3 regions of the Actinotalea fermentans genome follow, and region 1 is predicted to be linked to each of the others. Evidence: riboswitches for the same ligand, from Rfam matches in the RefSeq annotation. Region 1 holds a riboswitch; each other region holds the start of a gene.
The links. A riboswitch is a leader RNA that binds a small molecule or an ion and turns the genes downstream of it on or off. The one in region 1 is predicted to bind cyclic di-GMP.

Region 1 (5,545 bases):
GAGCCGACGTACTACACGGGTGACCTGGTCGTCTCCCGGTGCGGGCCCGTCGACGTCGGTGACGTCATCGTCTACACGCCGCCCGACGTGGGCGGCGCGAGGGTGATCCACCGCATCGTCGACGGCAACGCCGACGACGGCTGGGTGGTCCAGGGTGACAACAACGACTTCCTGGACCCGTGGAACCCGAAGGGCGACCAGATCCTCGGTTCGGCGGTGCTGCACCTGCCGCAGGTCGGGAAGTTCGCCTCGATCCTGCTCAGCCCGCTGACCTGGATCTCGCTCCTCGTCATCGCGCTCGCCGTGGTCGTCTGGCCGGGCAAGCCCGAGGACGAGGACCCGGAGACGGACGGCCAGGACGAGGACGGCGAGCTCGCCGCTCTGGTGGCCGACGCCGAGCGAGAGGTCGCCGAGGCCGAGCCCGATGCCGAGTCGGACGAGCCGCCGGTGACGGCGCTCGTCTGACGTAGCGCCAGGACCGAGCACCAGCACCAGTACTGCACTCCCCCCACCGCCCCCCGCGCACCGCGGGAGGGCGCCTGAGACACCGCCCCGAAGGAGGCCCCGTGACGCGCAGTCCGCGCCACCCGGCGGGCCTTCGTGCTGCCTGGCGCAGCCTCGGGACGACCACTCCCCGCCCCCGCCGACTCGCGGCCGTCGCGGTCGCGGCGGTGGCGACGCTCGGCCTGGGGGCGGCCTCCGCGGCGAGCCTCGGCGTCGTGAGCACGTCGCTCGCCGCCGGCTCGGCCGCCGTGACGTCGTGCCAGAACCAGGCGCCGGTGACCGCCGCCCTGGTCAGCCAGCCGACCGGCTCCGGCTTCACCACCACGGCCGTCGACCTCAGCGGCATCAACCCCAACTGCGTCGGCCAGCAGTACCGGCTCAGCGTCATCGGTGCCTCCGGCCCGATCGTGGAGGTCACGGGCCAGGTGCCCTCGACCGCGTTCAGGACCGGCTCGTTCCCGGCCGTGGGCACGCGGTCGATCGTCCGCGTCGACGTGGTGATGCACTCGTGAGGAACGCGCTCCGGGCGGGCATCGTCCTCGCCGTCTCGACGGTCGTGGCGGCGACGGCCGTCGTCGTCGGCAACGCCGCCCAGCTCCAGGTGAACGGCGGGCAGATCTCGGTCGCGTCCGCGACGAACCCGTGTGCCGGGCAGACGCTCGCCGTGACCACCGATGCCGTCGCTGGCACGGCTACCTGGATCGAGGTGACGACGCCGGCCACCTGGCCGTCGGCGTGCGTCGGCAAGCGGATCGACCTGATGGTCCTCGACGGGGCACAGGTGCGGACCGCGAGCATCGCCTCCGCACCGGTCGCGGGCACCGTGACGCCGCTCGATCTCAGCGGCTCCTTCACGCCGCCGTCGACCGGCAACCCCGTCTCGGCCGTCGTCGCGGGGTGGTCAATCGCCACCACGTGGACCTACTCGCCCCAGCCGCCGGTGACCGGTCCGATCACCCCGGGGACCCCGGAGACGGATCTTCGCTCGGTGACGTGGACGTCCGTGGTCGTCGGTCAGCAGTTCTGCGTGGACGTCACCGTCTCGACGACGAACCAGACGTCCCAGAAGGACTGGGCCGTCGACCTGAACATCGGTCAGCGGCCGTTCAACGGGGCAACCTCGGGCTACCAGATCCAGGGTGCCGACGCCCAGAAGGTCGCGTTCGCCGCGAACCCTGATGCGGGCAAGGTCACGATCGTCGGGACCGGCAACTACAAGAAGCTGCGCAGCACCGACCCCGCGCTGTCGTTCACCGTCTGCCACTACAGCACGCCGGCCCCGCAGTACGACCCGGCGCTCACCTACACGGTGATCCAGGGGCCCGTCACGGGGAACCCGTGGAACGCCTGCGTCACGACGTCGGTGTCGGTGACGGGGACGCCGCTCTTCTACGCCGGCTGGCGCGCGGACGTCGAGATGTCCGCAGCCGTCGCCCTCGCGAACACGCCTCCGAACACGTATCAACGCGTGTACGCGAGTGGAGGGGCCTACACCCTCCAGCAGCTTCCGGGGAACGTCTGGCGTGTCAGCGGAAGCCACTGGGGCAACTACGGCATCCGCGACGGGCAGGGCATCACCTTCACGCTCTGCGCGGAGTGATCGTCCGCGCGCCTGCCCCGCCGCCCGTGCTCAGCCGACGGGCTCCAGCGTCGGTCGCTTGGGCGCCCTCGCATCGCCGGACGAGCGTCCGTGCAGGCGTCGCGCGAGCCACGGTGACGCGTGCGTGCGCAGCCACGCGGCGTCGGCGCGCACGCGCGCGGCCCGCGGGAGCGGGGGCAGGGGCGCGAGCGGGTCGTCCCAGCGCTCGTCGTCGGGCGGCAGGCCGAGCGCGACGAGCGCGGCCTGCGCGACCCGGCGGTGGCCGTCCGTCGTGAGGTGGATCCGGTCGTCGGCCCACATGCGCCAGTCGTGCAGCGAACGCATGCCCCACATGTCCAGGACGTGGGCGCCGTGCCGGTTGGCGATGGTCCAGACGTGGGCGTTGAAGACCGCCGTCCGGCCGCGCGTGCGGCGGATCACCGGGCTGTGCACCGTGTCGAACCCGGTCGCCAGGAGCACGTCCACGCCTGCGGCGCGCAGACCGGCGACCGCGCCCTCCAGCATCGCCGCCAGGGCGTCGGGGTCGACGCCTGGGCGCAGGATGTCGTTGCCGCCGCCGACGAGGCTGACCAGGTCGGGCCCGAGCTCGACGGCAGCCGGCACCTGCTCGCGCACGATCGGGCCCAGGAGCCGGCCCCGGACGGCCAGGTTCGCGTAGCGGAACGGCTCGTCGTCGCGGCCGTCCCCGGCGCCGCCATCGGCCGCGGACCGCTCGGCGAGGTGCGCGGCGAGCAGGTCGGCCCAGCCCCGGCAGGGGACCTCCACGAGCGCGCCGACGTCGCCGGCCGACGCGCGGACGGCCGGGTCGACGCCGTCCGGCACGTCCCACAGGCCCTCGGTGAACGAGTCCCCGAGCGCGACGTAGCGACGCCACCGTGGTGTCCCCCGACCCGTCGGCGTCCCGTGTGAGGCGGCCGTGCGGGTGAAATCCACCCCGGCAGTCTGCCCCTTTGAGCACGAGGCGGGCCAATCCGGACACGGCGTCCGGGTGAAGGGCCTGGACGCGACGGCCCCGGACGGTCATCCTGAACAGGTCAGCGATAACGGCAAACCCACCGCGAGGTGGGGACGCAAAGCCACGGGACTCACGTAGTCAGCCGGGCTACCGAACGACAGGGTTCCGATGAACGCCAACTGGCAGTGGACCAGCCCCCCGGCAAGGCGCCCCTCGCGGCATGCCTTCGCCGGCTTCCACAACACACCTTAGGCCCCACGGGGCACTCGCCTGCGTGCGCGCAGGTGGCACCGGACAGGAGGTCCGGAGCACAGGTGCAGAAGCCAGGAAGCAATCTCAGGAACCCATGGAGGGGTACCGGATGAACACCCGAGCAGCACGAAAGGTCGCAGCGGTTGCGCTGGTCGGCCTTGCTGCGTTCGGCGTGCGGACCGCGTCCGCGGCCGGCGCCGCTGGGGATCCGCTCGAGATCCTCGTGGGTGGTAGCGAGAACGAGCAGTGCAGCTCGTCCTCGGTGTCAGTGGACTACGACGTGGCCTACGACGCCACACTGATGGGATACGGCGTCACCGCCGCCCTGCTGTCGGGGCTGGATGCGCGGTGCGAGGGATGGGACGTCACTGTCTCCCTCAACGGGCCCGGGGGGGCCACGCTCGCCGAGATGACCACGGTGGTGGCTGGGGAACAGGTTCGCGTCGAGGTGCCGGCGACCTCGCCGGTGTCAGCCGAGCACGTGGCCGGAGTGGCCGTCGTGCTCAGCGGTGCGGAGGCATAGCCCTCACTCGTGGCCGGCGGTGGGACGTGGGGACGGACCGCCGCCGGCCGTTGGGGGAGCCTGACGGCACCAGTCGACGGGGCCCGCGCCCTGGTCGGCCAGCAGCGCGTTGACGCGCGAGAACGGCCGTGAGCCGAAGAAGCCGCGGTCGGCGGACATCGGGCTGGGGTGTGCGCTCGCGACGACGGGCACGCCCCGCAGCGCCGGGGCGACCTGCTGCGCGTCCCGCCCCCACAGCACGGCGACCAACGGGCCGCCGCGCTCGACCAGCGCCGCCACGGCGCGGTCGGTGATCTCCTGCCAGCCCAGGTTCCGGTGCGAACCGGGGTTCCCCTCGCCCACGGTGAGCACCCTGTTGAGCAGCAGCACGCCCTGCTCGGCCCACCCCGTGAGGTCACCGGTCGGCCCAGGGTTCCCGCCGACGTCGTCGGTCAGCTCGCGGTAGATGTTCTGCAGCGAGCGGGGGAGCGGGCGCACGTGCGGTGCGACGGAGAACGAGAGCCCCACCGGGTGTCCCGGCGTCGGGTAGGGGTCCTGCCCGATGACGAGCACGCGCACCTCCGCGAGGGGGCGGGCGAAGGCGCGCAGGACGGCGTCGGGCGCGGGCAGGTAGCGGCGGCCGGCAGCCACCTCGGCCCGTAGCGCGTCGCCGATGGCGCGCAGCCGCGGCTCGACGGGCGCGAGAGCGCGGGCCCAGTCCGGTGCGACGAGCTGGTCGAGCGGGAGCCTGGGCACGTCGGGAGAGTAGCGCCGGCGCCCGGGACGACACGCGCGCTAATGACACGCGTGTCATTAGCCGACTACCATGGGGACACCCGAACGTCACGCAGCACACGCCAGCACGCGACCGGCACCACGCCCCCTCAGGGCGCCGCCGGCGGTAACGGAGGACCGATGGACAGCCCGCTCGCCGCACTCGCCCCCGTGGTCTCGCCCGCGGCCGGGCTGTCGGAGCGGGACCAGCAGATCATCGGCTTCGAGCGGCAGTGGTGGAAGTACGCGGGCGCCAAGGAGCAGGCGATCCGCGAGCTGTTCGGGATGTCGGCGACGCGGTACTACCAGGTGCTCAACGCCCTCATCGACTCGCCGGCCGCCCTGGCGTACGACCCCATGCTCATCAAGCGTCTGCGGCGGATGCGCACGTCCCGTCAGCGAGCCCGTACCGCGCGGCGGCTCGGGATCGACGCCTGACCCCGTTTCCCGCACGCTAGCCTGTCGGGCGTGAAGCCGGGCTCCTATCCGTATCCCCCCGACGAGTTCGACGCCGCTGCACGAGCGGGTGGTCCTCGGGGTGTCCACCGGGCTCCGCGGTCGCGCTGGAGCCGGTGGTGGCCGTTCCTCGTCGTGCTCGTCGTCTTCCCCGCGCTCGCGTACGCCGCGGTGACCGTGCTGTCCGACTGGGACGGCCTGTCGAGCAGTGACAGCGGCACCGAGGCTCAGCCGCCCGCCGACGACGAGCCCGCGGACGACCCCACGCAGGCGGAGGAGACCCCCGCCGCGACGCCCACCGAGACGGCCACTCCTGAGCCGCCCCCGCCGCCGCCGCTCGACCAGGCGCGGCCGGTGGACGTCTTCAACGCGACGAACCGCTCGGGGCTGGCCGGCAACGCGTCCGACCGGCTCGAGGCCGCAGGGTTCACCGACGTCTCGGCGCTGAACTGGGACGGTGACGACCCGGCCGCCTCGGTCGTCTACTACGCCACGGCCAACG
Region 2 (5,545 bases), on a different contig from region 1:
GCCTTCTCCTCCGCGTTGCAGCGGTAGGCGTGCAGCCGGGCGAACTCGGCCATCGCGGCGTCGTAGATGTCGGCGTCGAGGATCGCGGCCTGCTCGGACGCGCAGACCATGCCGTTGTCGAAGCACTTGCTCATCACGATGTCGTTGATCGCGCGCTTGAGCTTGGCCGACTTCTCGACGTACGCGGGGACGTTGCCCGCGCCGACGCCCAGGGCGGGCTTGCCGCACGAGTAGGCGGCCTTGACCATCGCGTTCCCGCCGGTGGCCAGGATGAGCGAGACGCCCGGGTGGTTCATGAGCTCGTTGGTGGCGTCGATGGACGGCTGCTCGACCCACTGGATGCAGTGCTCGGGAGCGCCGGCGGCGACCGCGGCGTCGCGGACCACCTTGGCGGCCTCGACGGAGCTGGCCTGAGCCGACGGGTGGAACGCGAAGATGATCGGGTTGCGGGTCTTCAGCGCGATGAGCGACTTGAAGATCGCCGTGGAGGTCGGGTTGGTGACCGGGGTGACGCCGCAGATCACGCCCACGGGCTCGGCGATCTCGACGATGCCGTGCAGGTCGTCGCGGCCGACGATGCCGACCGTCTTGAGCTCGGCCATCGAGTGCGTCACGTGCTCGCACGCGAAGATGTTCTTGACGGCCTTGTCCTCGAAGACGCCGCGCCGGGTCTCCTCGACCGCGAGCTTGGCCAGCTCACCGTGCTTGTTCAGGGCGGCGACGGAGGCCTTCTTGACGATGTGGTCGACGTCCTCCTGCGTGAACGACGCGTACGCGGCGAGTGCCTTGGCGGCGCCCGCGACGAGCGTGTCGATCGCGCTCCCGGTGGCCGGTCGCTGGACGGGGACTGCGGCGTCGCCGCCGTTCTTGCGGTTGCTCACGGGGATCCTCCCGGGCCGGTCTGCTCTGTCGGAGTGGATCGCCCTTGACCCGAGATCGACGCTAGGCGACCTGGGATGACTTTCCTTGTGCCCAAAGTCCCGGCGCAGACGGGCGATTTTCACGGTGCTGCCCGGAGGTCATCCCACCACTGGCACTCAGCGAGGGAGAGTGCTAACAATGGAGGCGTAGCCGCCCGGGTCGGAGCCCGGCGCTCAGCCGCCGCTCACGGCCCGGGTCCACGCGACGTCCCGGACGGTCCGGGACGCATCCGGAGGAGGTGGTGAGCGTGGCTACGCGCTTCGACCCGTTCGCCGAGACGGCTCGGTGGATGGACCAGATGATGGGCGCGGTGCGCGAGTCGTCGGCCCTGAACGCGGCGGCGATGCCCGTCGATCTCTACCGTGCCGGCGACCACTACGTGCTGCACGTCGACCTTCCGGGCGCCGACCCGGGCAGCGTGGACGTGAACGTGGAGGACCGCACCCTGACGATCCGCGCCGAGCGGACCGCCCGCACCGAGACCGACCTGCAGTGGCTGGCGCGGGAGCGCCCCACGGGCACCTACGTCCGTCAGCTCACGCTCGGTCGCGGCCTGGCGCTGGACCGCATCACGGCCAGCTACGCCGACGGCGTGCTCACGCTGACCATCCCGGTCGCCGAGGAGGCCAAGCCACGGCGCATCGAGGTGCGGCGCGCGCACGAGGCCACCGCGATCCATGCGGGCGACCAGCCCCGCGCGGAGGTCTCCGGCAGCTGACGCCGGGCGTCGCTCACCGGTCGAGGCAGGCGGCGATGCGCCGTCCTGCCTCGACCACGAGCGGGCGCGGCATCGCGAGGTTCACCCGGACGTGCCCGGCGCCCGCCTCGCCGCACAGGGCGCCGTCGGTCAGCGCGACGCCCGTCGTGCGCCGCAGCCAGGTGCCCAGCGGCTCGGCCCCCGGACCGGCGCCCGTGGGGAGGGCCGCGAGGGCCTCGCGCAGGTCGAGCCAGGCGAGATAGGTCCCCTCGGGCATCCGGTACCCGATGCGCGGGTCGACGGCGAGGCCCTCGGCCAGGGCATGGCGGTTGCCGTCGAGGTAGCTGAGCGTGTCGGCGAGCCACGCGCGACCATGCGTGTAGGCGGCCGTGTTGGCCACCGCGCCGACGGTCGACGCGCCCTCGGTGAGCAGGTCGTCGTGCCGGCGCCACGTCTCGAGGTCGGCGTCGTTGGTGAGCACGACCTGCGCGCACTTCAGGCCGGGGATGTTCCAGGCCTTCGACGCGGACACCCCGGTGACGGTGTGCGCGGCGGTCGCGGGCGAGACCGAGGCGTAGGGGACGTGCCGGCCCGACCCGTGCACCAGTGGGGCGTGGATCTCGTCGGCGAACACCCGGCCGCCGTGCCGTTCGACCACCTCGGCGAGGGCCTCGAGCTCGGCCCGCTCGGCGACGCGGCCCGTCGGGTTCTGGGGGTTGACCAGCACGAAGAGGTGCCCGCCGGCCCGGAACGCGGCGTCGACGGCGTCGAGGTCGAGGGTCGGGCGGCCGACGGCGTCGCGCGCCATCGGGACCTGGATCACCTCGCGGCCCCAGACCGCAGGGGCGGTGACGAACGGCATGTACGCCGGCGTCGGCAGGATGACCGGCGAGCCGGGGCGGGAGAAGAGGTCGATCGCCAGGCGCAGGCCCTCGGTCACGTGACCGACGGGGCGCACCCGCGCAGGGTCGAGGTGCCAGTCGTAGGCGTGCCCGGCCCAGGAGGCGAAGGCCTCGCCGAGCGCGGCGCGCACGGCCGGGGGCAGGTAGCCGAGCAGGCCGCGGCCGACGGCGTCGTGCACCGCCTCGAGGACCACGGGGGCGACGCCGAGGTCAGACTCGGCCACCCAGGCGGCGATGTCCGCCGGCATCCCGGTCCACTTGAGGCTGCCGCGTGCGCGCAGGGCGTCGGGGTCGAGGAGGTCACGAGGGTCGCTCATGGGCGCACCGTATCGGTCGCGCACGGAGCGGTCGGAGCCCTGGGTCCCAGGGACACCGGAGGCGCCCCCGGCCGGGTGGCCGAAGGCGCCTCGGACGGCCGTCGTGGCCCTCGGGTGGCCGGTGTGCCGGGTCAGTGCACCTCGCCGCGCCAGGCGCCGGTCTCGGTGCCGCGGGACTCGATGAACTCCTTGAAGCGACCCAGGTCCCGCTTGACCTGCATGTCGTCCGCGCCGACGAGCGCACCCGCCTTCTCGGTGAGGGACTCGGTCTCCCAGTCGATCTGCACCATGACGCGCGTGGTGTCGGGGGAGAGGCGGTGGAACGTCACGACGCCCCCGTGGGTCTTGCCGTCGACGCTGCGCCAAGCGACGCGCTCCTCGGGGATCTGCTCGGTGATCGCGGCGTCGAACTCCCGCTCCACGCCGCCGACGGTGGTGCGCCAGTGGGTCATCTCGTCGGTGAGCTGGTGGACCTCCTCGACGCCGCTCATGAACTCGGGGAAGGTCTCGAACTGCGTCCACTGGTTGTAGGCCGTGGCCACCGGGACGTTGACGTCGATGGACTGCTCGACGGTCGGCATGTCAGCCACCTCCGCGTGAGAGATTGACGATCGGTCGCTGTCCACGCTAGGTGTGGGGAGGCGGACCCGCCCGTCGAGCGGGGTCGCCGGTGGGCGTTGTCCCCGGCTCGGCCGGGGTTACTCCGCACGGGTGAGCGGGTTGTGCCAAACGGGTGATCTTTCGCCACGCCGGGGTTCGATCCTTGGTCAATGTCCGGTTTTGTGGCACCCTGTCCATGTCAGCGAAAAGGGCAAACCCACCGCGAGGTGGGGACGCAAAGCCACGGGACCCTCGAGGTCGGCCGGGCGAACCGAACGACAAAGGAGAGCGCACATGTCGCCTCAGACCCCAGCCAAGGCGAACCGCACCGAGACGCCTGGCGCACTGCTCACCCCCTCCGAGGTGGCGAGCATGTTCCGTGTGGACCCCAAGACCGTGACCCGCTGGGCCAAGGCCGGCAAGCTCTCGGCCATCCGCACGCTCGGCGGTCACCGTCGCTACAGCGAGGCGGAGGTCCGGAGCCTGCTCACCGGCATCCCCGCCCCGCGCGACACGGACTTCTGATCGGGACCGACGTCTGATCCCCCTTCCGCGCACGCGGTAACAGCGGCCGCACGCGCGGACCTGCACCTCCACGAGCCCCCCTGGTGACCCCCGGGGGGCTCGTGCGTTGTCCGGGCGGCGGGCGCGAGCGAGCCGGCTTTCCGCACGGTGACCCACCGCCGCATCGGGAAGGGCGAGGGGTTGACTCTGTGCGAATCTGTGCGAAAGTGGCGCCGTACCCCGTTAGTCACGGTCGATTATGTGCGAATCGCGCGCTGTCGGGCCGCGTACGGGGTACCGGGGCGGGCGACGACGCCCCCTCGCAGGCCTGAGTCGAAGGGGACCCATGACGCCACGACCACGCTCCGCGCGCCTGACGGCGCCGATGCGACGCCTCGCCCCCGCCCTCACGGTGCTCCTGACCCTCGGAGCGCTCGTGCCGGCCGCAGCGGCGGTCGCCCAACCGCCGGGCGGTGCGGCGAGCTGGCCCGTCAACGGCCCGGGACAGATCCGTGCCCGGCTCGTCCTCGAGGAGGGTGACCTCTCGCTCGAGGTCCGCCGCCGCAGCTCGGAGGTGATGACCGTCGAACAGCTCGGCCTCGTGACGGACCGCGCCGACCTCAGCACCGGCCTGCGCGTCGAGGGGCGGACGACCCGCCCGGTCGACGAGACCTACTCCATGATCGCCGGGAAGGCCCAGGAGCGGCGGTACCGCGCGACGGAGTCGGTCTTCGACCTGTCGACGGAGGACGGCGCGCAGCTCGAGCTGCGCGTCCGCGTGTCCGCCGACGGCGTGGCCTACCGGTACGTGCTGCCCGAGGACGCCCGGCACGTCGTGCGCCAGGAGACCGGGCGCTGGGTGTTCGCGGCGGACGGGACCGCCTGGAACCAGACCGGGTACCAGCCGAACTACGAGGCTGACTGGACGGAGCGGAGCATCGCCGGGAACGTCGCCGGTGACCTCGCGTTCCCGGCCCTCTTCCAGACGGGCGACACCTACACCCTGCTGACCGAGGCGGCCGTCGACGGTCGGTACGCCGGTTCGCACCTGGTCCACGAGGCGGGCTCGCTCGCCTACGGCCTCGGGCTCTACGGCGGTGAGCCGGTCACGCACGACGGCCCGCTCGAGACCCCGTGGCGCGTCGCCGTCGTCGGCGGGCTGGACACGGTCGTCGAGTCGACGCTCGTCGACGACCTCGCCGACCCGAGCCGCCTGGCCGACACGAGCTGGATCGAGCCGGGGGTGTCGAGCTGGAGCTGGATGACCGACTGGGGCAGCCCGCGCGACGAAGCCCGGCAGCGCGACTTCGTGGACCTGTCGGCACGCAACGGGTGGGAGTACGTCCTGCTCGACGAGGGGTGGAGCGCCGACTGGGTGCCGAGGGTCACCCGCTACGCGAACGCGCGCGGCGTCGACACGATCGTCTGGTTCCACAGCCGCGACCTGTGGACGCAGGAGCAGCGCGACCACTGGCTGCCGCTCGTCAAGGAGTGGGGGGTCGCCGGGATCAAGGTCGACTTCATGGACTCCGACAGCCAGGCGACGCACCAGTGGTACGACGACGTCCTGGCCGACACGGCGCGCCACGAGCTGATGATCAACT
Region 3 (5,545 bases), 130 kb from region 1:
GGGGCGACCGGACCCCGCCCCGCGCCCCGCCGACGGCCGCGCACTGCGGGTCCGTGCGTCGCTGCCCCGCCTCGGCCGGGCGCCACGCACGCCGTTCGAGCTGCTGCGCCCGGACGAGACGCAGGCCGGCCCGAAGGAGCTGCTGCTGTCGGTCTCGCGCGGGCTCGAGCTCGCCGCGGTCCAGTCGCGGGTCCCCCCGGTGCTGCTCAGCGCGTTCCAGGACGTGCGCAACTTCGGCCGCCCGACGGCGCGGCGGTACTCGACCCTCGCCCGTGACCTGCCGCTCGTGGGCGTGCTGGGACACGGCATGGCGGGCACGCCGTCCCCGGGGGTCCGTGGCGCGTCGATCGCGCCCGACGACGACCTCGCGCGCGAGTGGACCGTCGTCGTGCTGGGGGCCCACGAGGCGATCGCGCTGATCGCGCGCATCCGGCCCGACGGTGCGCCGGGTGGGCCCGCCGCGGAGAGCGGTTCCGGCGTGTGGTTCGACTTCGCCGTGACGCACGACCGGGCCCGCGTCACCGAGGCCGCGCTGCTGCTGCTCGAGCGGCTCAGCGTCCGGGCCAGGTGACCCGGTCGGCGGGGCCGACCTGGCCGTGGCGGTCCCTGCCGTAGAGCACACACAGGCCCTGGCCCCGGCGCTTCGCGTCGTACATCGCGGCGTCGGCTGCGGCGACCATCGCGTCGACGGTCGGCAGGCCGTCGAGTGCCACGGCGACGCCGACGCTGGCCGTGATCGTGTAGCTGTGCCCGTCGAGCTCGTAGGGCGCCCGGAGCGTCTCGGAGATGCGGTGCGCGACGGCGAGCGCCGCCTCGGCGGTCGCGACGTCGTCGAGCAGGACGAGGAACTCGTCCCCGCCCACGCGCGCGGCGGTGTCGCCCGCCCGCAGGGCCGCGCTGATGCGGTCGGCGACCGTGACGAGGAGCTCGTCGCCCGCGGCGTGGCCGTAGGTGTCGTTGACCCGCTTGAAGTCGTCGAGGTCGAGGAAGAGCACGGCGAAGCCGGCGGAGCGGTTGCTCGCCAGGTGCATGCGGTGGTCCAGGCGGTCCCAGAACGCCGCGCGGTTGGACAGCCCCGTGAGGTCGTCGTGCAGGGCCCGGTGACGGAGCTCCCGCGTGGCGGCCGCGAGCTCGGCGGTGCGATCGGCGACGCGGCGCTCGACCTCCTCGAACGACGCCGCGAGCTCCTCGCCGAGCGAGTTCACGCCGGCGGCGACCGCGTCGACGATGTCGCCGTCCGGGCCGACGGTCGCGCGCGCGTCGAACCTCAGCGCCGCGAGCTCCTGGATCACGCTGACGACCTCTTCGAGTCGGCGCTCCAGGTCCGGAGGGCTCGCAGGGCCTCCAGGCTCCTGCGGCGGAGTCACCCCAGGTACCCCGTGAGCCAGGCGACCGCGGCGTCCTCGTCGTCGAAGAGCCGGGTCGGCGCCTTGGGCCGGTTCACGTTCATGAAGAAGTTGCCCATCATCCGGCTGAGCGGGTTCCCGACGACGATGCCGACGGCGGTCACCACCTCGTGGCGCCGGATGAACTCCAGGCGCCCGGCGCGGTCCTGCGGGCCGGCCTGCCGGACGTCGACCATGAGCGGGGCGGGGCGACCACCCGTGACCTCGGTCATCGCCTCGATCGTCGCGACGGCGTCCTCCAGGCCCGAGGGGACGGGCGGGGACCAGACGAGGCGGACGACGCCGTCGGGCGGCAGCCACATCCGGAACTTGGGGTGCGTGACCTCCGGGCGGCTCATCGCGAGCCCCCGGGCACCAAGGAGGTGCTCTCGTGACTCGCGGGCACGATGGTCACAGGTCCATCCCTTGTTCGGCGGCCCGGCTGACCTCGAGGGCCCCGTGGCTTTGCGTCCCCGCCTCGCGGCGGGTTTGCCTTGTCGTCGCTCACCTTCCTTATCGGCTCACGAGGGCGCCGTGATGAGGAAATGCCGGGCCCGACGGGGCGCCGACCGGGCTGTCGACGCCCCGCCGGGGGGACCGGCGGCAGCGCTCAGCCGCAGGCCACGCCTCCCAGGGCGACCGCGCTCGGCGCCGGTGACGACGGGCCGTTCGCGACGAAGCCGACCGTGACGGACGCGCCCGGGGCCAACGACGGCGACCACGCCGGCGCGGAGACCGTCACCGTGCGGCCGGACTGCGCGAAGGTGCCGTTCCAGCCGTTGCCGATCGTGACGCCGTCGGGCACCGAGAAGCTCAGCGTCCATGGTGAGACGGCGGCCCCGCCGTCGTTGGTCACGGTCACCGCGCCCTGGTAGCCGCCGGGCCACGCGTTCGCGATCGTGACGTCGGCACTGCAGGTCCCGACGGGGTCGGGCTCGCCCGGGTCGCCGGGGTCGCCCGGGTCCCCGGGGTCGCCGGGGTCGCCGGGGTCACCGGGGTCGTACGGCCGGGGCTGCGGCGGCACGAGGGAGTCGGCCAGGATCGCGTACTTGCGCTGGTTCACGGTCTGCCAGTCGTCGCCGACGATGCCGCCGGTGTCGCCGGAGTTCGGGTTCCACGACCAGTACGTGAACGACGTGCCCTTGGTGTCCATGTAGTCCATGAGCGCGGCGAGCCACTGGGCGTCCTGCGGGTCGGCGAGCGTGCTGCCGAACTCCCCCACGAGAACGGGGGCGATGTCGTCGGTCTGCAGGTAGCCCCAGAAGTGCTCCCACACGTCCGGCAGGTTCGCCGGGAAGTCGGGGTTGCGGGACGTGTCGAACCACGGCTGGCGGTCGTAGACGGACAGGCCGTAGTCGTGCGCGGAGTAGACCAGCCGGTTCGCGTGCTGCAGGCGCACCGGGTCTTCGCGCGCCCCGGCGAGGTTCCCGCCCCACCAGGTGCAGCCCATCGGGTCGTCCGGGATGTCGTCCCACGAGTTGGCGGTACCGCCCGACAGGCAGCTCACGCCTTCGACGACGATCAGCCAGTCGGGGTTGACCTGGTGAATGGCGTTGCCGATCCGCTCGGCGGCGAGCCGCCAGTCGCGGGCGGGGTCGCCGCAGCCCCAGCAGGCGCCGGTCGCTGCGGGATCGGTGCCCTCGGCGTGCGGCTCGTTGAACAGGTCCGCACCGACCACCGTCGGGTTGTCCGCGTAGCGCTCGGCGAGCAGCTGCCAGTCGGCGATCATGCTGGCCTCGGACACCGTGGGGGTGTACCAGAGGGGCGTCTGGCCGGCGGCGGACGGGCGGTGACGGTCGAGGATGACGCGCATGCCCAGGTCGCCGGCCTGCGCGATGACCTTGTCGAGGATCTCGAGCGGGCTCAGGCCCAGCAGGTCGGGGTTCACCGAGCTGTTGATGCTGGTCGCCTGGGCCCCCGGCCGCAGCGCGTCGCCCGCGAACGGGACGCGCAGCGTGTTGAAGCCGAGCTCGGCCATGTGGGCGAGCTGGTCCCGCCACGGCACGGCGGACCACAGGCCGTGGAAGGTCTTGTTGTCCGTCTCCATGCCGAACCAGTTGATGCCGGTGAGCCGGACCTCGGCGCCGGTGGCGTCGAGGATGCGGGCGCCGTCGGTGTGCAGGTACCCGGTCCCCGTGCCGACGGCGGCCGCGGCCGCGACGGGTGCGGCGGGCGCCGCGCCGGCCGTGCCGATGGCGCTGGCCATCGGACCGGCCGCGAGCGTCCCGGCGAGGAGCGCCAGCCCGGTGATCGCCCCGGCGAGGCGCGGTCGACGGCGTCGTGCTGTTCTCATGACCACTCCTTCAGCGCGCAGGCAGTCGTCGGCGGGCGCGACGGGCGCTCGTCGGCCTGGCACGACCAGCCATGCAAGCGGGAAGGAGGGGCGCCGCGGAGGGCCCGAAACGTGTAAGTCCTGCGGTCAGCCGGCGTCGGGCACGGCGGCCGGCTCCGGCGCGCGCCACACGCGGTACTGCGGCGGGAACACCCCGCGCGGCTCGTAGTGCGCCCACATCACGCGGTCGAGCAGGAGCTCCACGAGCGGCGTCTGCGCACCCGGCGTGAACGGGCACGCGGCCACGGCGGCCTCGCGCAGCGCGGCCTCGTCGCGCACGACGGCGTGCCCGGCGACCATGAGCTCGTCGTCGACGTCCTCCGAGCCGGTCGAGTGCAGGGCGTACCGCCCGTCGCGCTCGAGGTCACGCAGCTTCGGGGACGGCTCGATGAAGGCGAACAGCGAGCCGGAGGCCCAGACGGGCATGATCGGGTGGATCCGCGGCGCCCCGTTCGCGCCGACGGTCGCGAGGTAGCCGAACCCCTGCCCGGGCACCGTCAGCAGCGCTCGCGCCGCCTCGGCGACCTCAGGTGCGGACTCGGCGAACTGCCCCCATGTCGTCATGCGGGGATGCTCGCACCGTTGATCATCAACCCGCCAATCTCCGCGCCTGCCGTCCCCGCCCCCGTCCCCGCGCCCATCCCGCGCTCCGTCCCCGCGCCCATCCCGCGCTCCGTCCCCGCGCCCATCCCGCGCTCCGTCCCCGCGCCCATCCCAGAAGTCGCACCGCTCACGGAGGCCGTGTTCTCGCGCGACGGCTCGCGGAGGCGGGGACACTTCCGAGAAGTAGTTGCCGCGGAAAGCAGTTCTGAGAACAGTCCCCCCGCCGCGGCCGTCGCACCGGCACCAACAACGACTCGAACCTGCAACCGGCGCGGTCCAGCTGCCCCGCTCACGGCCGGCGGGTCAGCGACTGAGGCCCTGCAAGCGGGGGACGCAAGGAGCACGGGGCACACACGACGCACGGGGCACGCAAGACGCACGGGCACGCAAGGAGCACGGGGCACGCGAGGAGCGGGAACGCTTCTCAGAAGTAGTTGCTGCGGAAAGCAGTTCCGAGAAACCTCCCCGGCCGTCTGCCGCACCACCGCGCGAACCCACAGCGGATCGCTGAGCCGGTCAAACGCACAACGGATCGCCGGGCGGCAGCGCCCACAGCCGCCACAGCACCGACGCGCGGCATCCCGTGCGCGAAGGGAGGATCCGTGCGGCGCCGCGTCGGGCCGGCGGAGGCCCGATGCGGGAGGGCGTGGTGGGAGCCGAGGAGGACGTGGTGGGAGCCGAGGAGGACGTGGCGGGAGCCGAGCGGGGCCAGGTCGAGGACGGGTCCGAGGCGATCACGGCGGAGGACGACGCCGAGCTGTGGCGCCTGGAGCGGGCTCGGCAGGGCTGGGCGGAGCTCAGGGACGCGACTCGCGCAGCGCGCGAACGGAAGCGCGCCCGCCACCTCTGGCTCGACGACGGTGACGACCCCGCAGACGACGGCGACGCCCCCGGACGTGACGGCGCCAACCTGCAGGGCGGCCATGACGGCCCCGCGGACGACGATGGCGACCTGGCGCGGACCCGGCGGTGGCGCATGACGGCGTCTGAGGCGACGACCTGGGGGGCGCTCGCCGCTGTGCTCACCGCACTTCCGGCAGCCCTGGACGTCCAGCTCCGCCAGGACGCGGGCATGCGCCTCGTGGAGTTCCGGGCCCTCGCGTGGCTCGCGACCGCCCCTCGGCAGGCAGCGCAGCTGGCGGTCCTCGCGGAGGCCCTTGCCATCAGCCAGTCCCACGTGTCCCGTGTCGTCGGCCGCCTCGAGCAGCGCGGCTGGCTGCGGCGC

Region 2: linked by a shared signal. The riboswitch ahead of AFE02nite_RS00410 (BldC family transcriptional regulator) and the one ahead of AFE02nite_RS08530 (hypothetical protein) in region 1 are both predicted to bind cyclic di-GMP.
Region 3: linked by a shared signal. The riboswitch ahead of AFE02nite_RS07910 (DUF7793 family protein) and the one ahead of AFE02nite_RS08530 (hypothetical protein) in region 1 are both predicted to bind cyclic di-GMP.

What each region holds. Positions count from the first base shown of each region.
Region 1 is NZ_BJYK01000004.1:265,935-271,479, reverse strand. Features, by position in the region: gene AFE02nite_RS08550 (signal peptidase I) at 1-465, shown strand, start outside; gene AFE02nite_RS08545 (hypothetical protein) at 567-1,016, shown strand; gene AFE02nite_RS08540 (hypothetical protein) at 1,013-2,104, shown strand; gene AFE02nite_RS08535 (SGNH/GDSL hydrolase family protein) at 2,135-3,037, opposite strand; cyclic di-GMP riboswitch class I at 3,140-3,214, shown strand; gene AFE02nite_RS08530 (hypothetical protein) at 3,406-3,834, shown strand; gene AFE02nite_RS08525 (uracil-DNA glycosylase) at 3,838-4,569, opposite strand; gene AFE02nite_RS08520 (DUF3263 domain-containing protein) at 4,729-5,025, shown strand; gene AFE02nite_RS08515 (LytR C-terminal domain-containing protein) at 5,056-5,545, shown strand, end outside.
Region 2 is NZ_BJYK01000001.1:86,611-92,155, forward strand. Features, by position in the region: gene adhE (bifunctional acetaldehyde-CoA/alcohol dehydrogenase) at 1-881, opposite strand, end outside; gene AFE02nite_RS00395 (Hsp20/alpha crystallin family protein) at 1,169-1,639, shown strand; gene AFE02nite_RS00400 (MalY/PatB family protein) at 1,653-2,837, opposite strand; gene AFE02nite_RS00405 (SRPBCC family protein) at 2,969-3,418, opposite strand; cyclic di-GMP riboswitch class I at 3,638-3,712, shown strand; gene AFE02nite_RS00410 (BldC family transcriptional regulator) at 3,732-3,962, shown strand; gene AFE02nite_RS00415 (NPCBM/NEW2 domain-containing protein) at 4,288-5,545, shown strand, end outside.
Region 3 is NZ_BJYK01000004.1:136,559-142,103, forward strand. Features, by position in the region: gene AFE02nite_RS07900 (sensor domain-containing phosphodiesterase) at 1-571, shown strand, start outside; gene AFE02nite_RS07905 (GGDEF domain-containing protein) at 552-1,292, opposite strand; gene AFE02nite_RS07910 (DUF7793 family protein) at 1,364-1,744, opposite strand; cyclic di-GMP riboswitch class I at 1,815-1,889, opposite strand; gene AFE02nite_RS07915 (cellulase family glycosylhydrolase) at 1,996-3,678, opposite strand; gene AFE02nite_RS17350 (pyridoxamine 5'-phosphate oxidase family protein) at 3,805-4,281, opposite strand; gene AFE02nite_RS07925 (MarR family winged helix-turn-helix transcriptional regulator) at 4,955-5,545, shown strand, end outside.